One region of the Variovorax sp. 3319 genome, then DNA from elsewhere that is predicted to be linked to it. Evidence: riboswitches for the same ligand, from Rfam matches in the RefSeq annotation. Region 1 holds a riboswitch; the other holds the start of a gene.
What was found. A riboswitch is a leader RNA that binds a small molecule or an ion and turns the genes downstream of it on or off. The one in region 1 is predicted to bind S-adenosylhomocysteine.
Positions count from the first base shown of each region.

Region 1 (2,396 bases):
GCGCCAGGGCCTGCACCTGCAACTGCTTCAACTGGGCCGCCAGGAGCCGCGCCTGCGGCTCGAGCGATCGCGCTGCCGGGGTGGGCTGCGGCTCGCGGCCGCTGCGGTCGAAGAGGAGCAGCGCCAACTCGGCCTCCAGGTTGGCAATGGCCATGCTGACGGCGGAGGGCACCTTGTGCAGCGCGCGCGCCGCCGCCGAGAAGGAGCCGTGGTCGATCACTGCCAGGAAGACTTCAACGGTGTCGCTGGAAAAGGCCATTCAGCCGCCCTCGATCTATCAATTGAATTGAAATAACTTAACTTTTTATATCAGCTTCAGGCAAATAAAGTCCAGCCATCGTTTTCGTTTGCCAAGAGGAATTTTCATGCAGGGGTTTCAGCGCCGCGTCGTCTACATCACCCTTTACGAAGGGATTGCCATCGTGGCCGCCAGTGCCGGCCTGGCGCTGATGACGGATGCCGGGCTGGGCCATTCCGGTGTGCTGGCGGTGGCCGCATCGGTTATTGCCGTCCTCTGGAACCTGGCTTTCAACGCGCTGTTCGAGCGCTGGGAATCGCGCCAGGCGGTGCGGGGGCGCAGTGTGCGCCGGCGCATTGCGCATGCCATCGGCTTCGAAGGCGGGCTGATCGCCTTCCTGGTGCCGCTCTTTGCCTGGGGCCTGGGGGTGTCGCTCTGGCAGGCACTGGTCATGGATCTGGGGCTGGTCGTGTTCTTCCTGGTCTACACCTTCGTCTTCAACTGGGTTTTCGACCGGGTGTTCGGCTTGCCGGCCTCGGCGGCGCCGGTCAGCCCGGCTGCCGCGGCCGGGCAGGGGGCCTGAACATCCACCAAGGCCGCGGCCATTGCCGCAGCCGGTAAAATTGCGCTCCCTTCCAAGGAGCGTTGCAGCGGCGGCCCAAGTCCACAGGCCCGCCGTCAGGCTTGGAAGGCGCCCCGTTGGCCGGGGCGCAAGCCGCAAACGACGCTCACCTGACGTTTTTTCCTGCACAGGTGAGCCCCCCCATGAGCGATGTTCCCGCGCCTTCCGTTCCCCCGATGAAGCTGTCCGGCCTTGAACCGGTGGCCATCGATTCCGGGTCGCTGTTCGTCAACATCGGCGAGCGCACCAACGTCACCGGCTCCAAGGCTTTCGCGCGGATGATCCTGAACGGCCAGTTCGAAGATGCCTTGGCCGTTGCGCGCCAGCAGGTCGAAAACGGCGCCCAGGTGATCGACATCAACATGGACGAGGCCATGCTCGACAGCAAGGCCGCGATGGTCCGCTTCTTGAACCTGATTGCCAGCGAGCCCGACATCGCGCGCGTGCCGGTGATGGTCGACAGCTCCAAGTGGGAAGTGATCGAGGCGGGCCTGCGCTGCATCCAGGGCAAGGGCATCGTCAATTCCATCTCCATGAAGGAGGGGGTCGAGAAGTTCAAGCACGAGGCCAAGCTGGTGAAGCGCTACGGCGCCGCCGCGGTGGTGATGGCCTTCGACGAGAAGGGCCAGGCCGACACCTACGAGCGCAAGATCGAAATTTGCGAGCGGGCCTACCGCATCCTCGTGGACGAGGTGGGCTTTCCGCCCGAAGACATCATCTTCGACCCGAACATCTTCGCGATTGCTACCGGCATCGAGGAGCACGACAACTACGCGGTCGACTTCATCAACGCGGTGCGCTGGATCAAAGAGAACCTGCCGGGCGCCAAGGTGTCGGGCGGCGTGAGCAACGTGAGCTTCAGCTTTCGCGGCAACGACCCGGTGCGCGAAGCCATCCACACGGTGTTTCTGTACCACGCTATCAAGGCGGGCATGGACATGGGTATCGTCAACGCCGGCATGGTGGGCGTGTACGACGACCTGGAGCCCACGCTGCGCGAGCGCGTGGAAGACGTGGTGCTCAATCGGCGACCCGATGCGGGAGAGCGCCTCGTCGAAGTGGCCGAAACCGCCAAGAGCGGCGCCAAGGACGACAGCAAGAAGCTCGAATGGCGCGGCACGCCCGAGAGCCCCGTGCACGTGAACCAGCGGCTCTCGCATGCCATGGTGCACGGCATTACCGACTTCATCGTCGAAGACACCGAGGAGGCCTACCAGCAGATCCTCGCCAAGGGCGGACGCCCGCTGCACGTGATCGAAGGCCCGCTCATGGACGGCATGAACATCGTGGGCGACCTGTTCGGCCAAGGCAAGATGTTCTTGCCGCAGGTGGTCAAGTCGGCGCGCGTGATGAAGTCGGCCGTGGCCCACCTCATTCCCTACATCGAGGAAGAAAAGCGCCAGGACGAGGCCGCGGGCCGCGACGTGCGCACCAAGGGCAAGATCATCATTGCCACGGTGAAGGGCGACGTGCACGACATCGGCAAGAACATCGTGACCGTGGTGCTCCAGTGCAACAACTTCGAGGTGGTGAACA
Region 1 covers NZ_JAVDUZ010000010.1:64,179-66,574, reverse strand. The annotation lists gene J2X67_RS19895 (LysR family transcriptional regulator) at 1-259, opposite strand, end outside; gene J2X67_RS19890 (PACE efflux transporter) at 366-821, shown strand; S-adenosyl-L-homocysteine riboswitch at 870-975, shown strand; gene metH (methionine synthase) at 1,037-2,396, shown strand, end outside.

Region 2 (2,396 bases), on a different contig from region 1:
TGGTGGCCGCTCGGACCGAGTTAGCGGTGTCGATCAGGTTGCTGCCCCAGCTGCCCGTGGTCGATGCGCCGACGCCGCGGGTGGCGGGCCAGTTCGACGAATCGGACAGGCCGATGCGCAAGAACTGAACAGCCGGGGTGGCATTAATGCCGGCGGCCAGATAGACGTTCTGCCCACCGACGCGCGCCATGCGGAAGTTCGCAACATCACTGCCATTGGACACGTTCGTTGCAACCCAAGTGTTGTCGGCGCCGGCCGTGACGGCGTAGGTGCGCTTGGATGTCGCAGGGCAAAGGTCTATCTTGTAGATGATGCTGTCATTGCAAATATCGAGCGTCGTGCCGCCGCCTGACAGGCGTATGGCAAGAATTGAAGAGTCCTGCACGCTGCCGGGGCTGCGCGTGATACTGAAGCGGTTGTAGGTGCCATCCAGTTGCGCCGCAGTAGTCACGAAATCGCGTGCGGCAACGAAGGGTTGTGCCGCATACGAGACCGGGTCCGAGTAAGCCACCTGAAACGGGAATGCGCCGATTACGGCGTCGGTCATGATCCTGAAGCGCGACGTGTTGGCCGGGGAGGTGATCCGGCTGCTCGCGAACACGTATGTACCGGGTTCGGTGAAGTCTTCTGAGAAGCTGCCAGACTCAGCTTGGCCGAGATGGTCCGTCATGGTGTAGCTGGCCGCCTCGAAATCGAGCGCCAATTGTTGCTGTGTGCCGTTAGCGGCGTAGACGCGATAGATGCCGTTGCGCAAGTCGGCATCGCTCTGGGCCTTGGTCGCTGCAGTGCCGGGCTTGGCATTGCCTGCCGTGGCCGATAGCCCGCCTCCACCCGAACTTGAACCGCCTCCCCCTCCACAAGCTGCCAGCAACAAGGCTAGCCCCCAGCCCACAAGATGTCCTGTGATCCTCATGTTTGTCCTTTTGTTTTCAGTTGGCTTCGGCAGCAAACCGAGTGGCTCCTGAACCGAACCCACGAGAATCGTAACGGGATGTTTTGGCGATCGCGAGGCGATAAACAGACGCCAAAAGACCGAGATTGGCCTCTCCTTTTCGCCCCGTCTACAATCCCCCGTTCCGAGGAGCGTTGCAGCGCCATCAGGCGTGAGGCTCGGACTACATCGCAACCACGCTCACCCGCTGTTCTCGCGGTGAGTCTTTCCCCGAACGCAGTGGCACCTTTCAAACTAGCTTTGTTGGAGTTCTCATGAGCGCTGTTCTCAAGCCCACCCCCGTTTCTTCCGCCGACCAGGCGATTGCCGACCTGTCGCTGGCTGCATGGGGCCGCAAGGAAATCCGCATCGCGGAAACCGAAATGCCTGGCCTGATGGCCATCCGTGAAGAGTTCTCGAAGGCGCAGCCGCTGAAGGGCGCGCGCATCACGGGCTCGCTGCACATGACGATCCAGACCGCCGTGCTGATCGAGACGCTGCAAGCGCTTGGCGCCACCGTTCGCTGGGCCTCGTGCAACATCTTCTCGACGCAGGACCACGCCGCCGCCGCGATTGCCGCAGCGGGTACACCGGTGTTCGCGATCAAGGGCGAGTCGCTGAAGGACTATTGGGACTACACGCACGCCATCTTCGACTTCGGACCGAAGGGTTCGAAGGGCGAAGGCCCGAACATGATCCTGGACGACGGCGGCGACGCCACGCTGCTGATGCACCTGGGCCAGCGCGCTGAAAAAGACCTGGGCGTGCTCGCCAACCCGACCAGCGAGGAAGAACGCATCCTCTACGCGGCGATCAAAGCCAAGCTGGCTGTCGATTCGACCTGGTACACGCGCAAGTCGGCCGAGATCATCGGCGTGACCGAAGAAACGACGACCGGCGTGCACCGCCTGAACGAGATGAGCGCCAAGGGCACGCTGCTGTTCCGCGCCATCAACGTGAACGACTCGGTCACCAAGAGCAAGTTCGACAACCTGTACGGCTGCCGCGAATCGCTGGTGGACGGCATCAAGCGCGCCACCGACGTGATGATTGCCGGCAAGGTGGCTTGCGTGGCCGGCTACGGCGACGTGGGCAAGGGCTCTGCCCAGGCGCTGCGCGCGCTGAGCGCCCAAGTGTGGGTGACTGAGATCGACCCCATCAACGCCCTGCAGGCTGCGATGGAAGGCTACAAGGTCGTCACCATGGAATACGCCGCCGACAAGGCCGACATCTTCGTGACCACCACCGGCAACAAGGACGTGATCCGCCACGAACACATGGCTGCAATGAAGGACCAGGCGATCGTCTGCAACATCGGCCATTTCGACAACGAAATCGACGTTGCCTCGATCGAGAAGTACGAGTGGGAAGAGATCAAGCCGCAGGTCGACCACATCACCTTCCCGGACGGCAAGAAGATCATCCTGCTGGCGAAGGGCCGCCTCGTGAACCTGGGCTGCGGCAC
Region 2 covers NZ_JAVDUZ010000002.1:261,193-263,588, forward strand. The annotation lists gene J2X67_RS05520 (hypothetical protein) at 1-754, opposite strand, end outside; S-adenosyl-L-homocysteine riboswitch at 1,073-1,141, shown strand; gene ahcY (adenosylhomocysteinase) at 1,207-2,396, shown strand, end outside.
Region 2: it holds a riboswitch for S-adenosylhomocysteine, as region 1 does, so the genes downstream of both, ahcY (adenosylhomocysteinase) here and metH (methionine synthase) in region 1, are expected to answer to the same signal.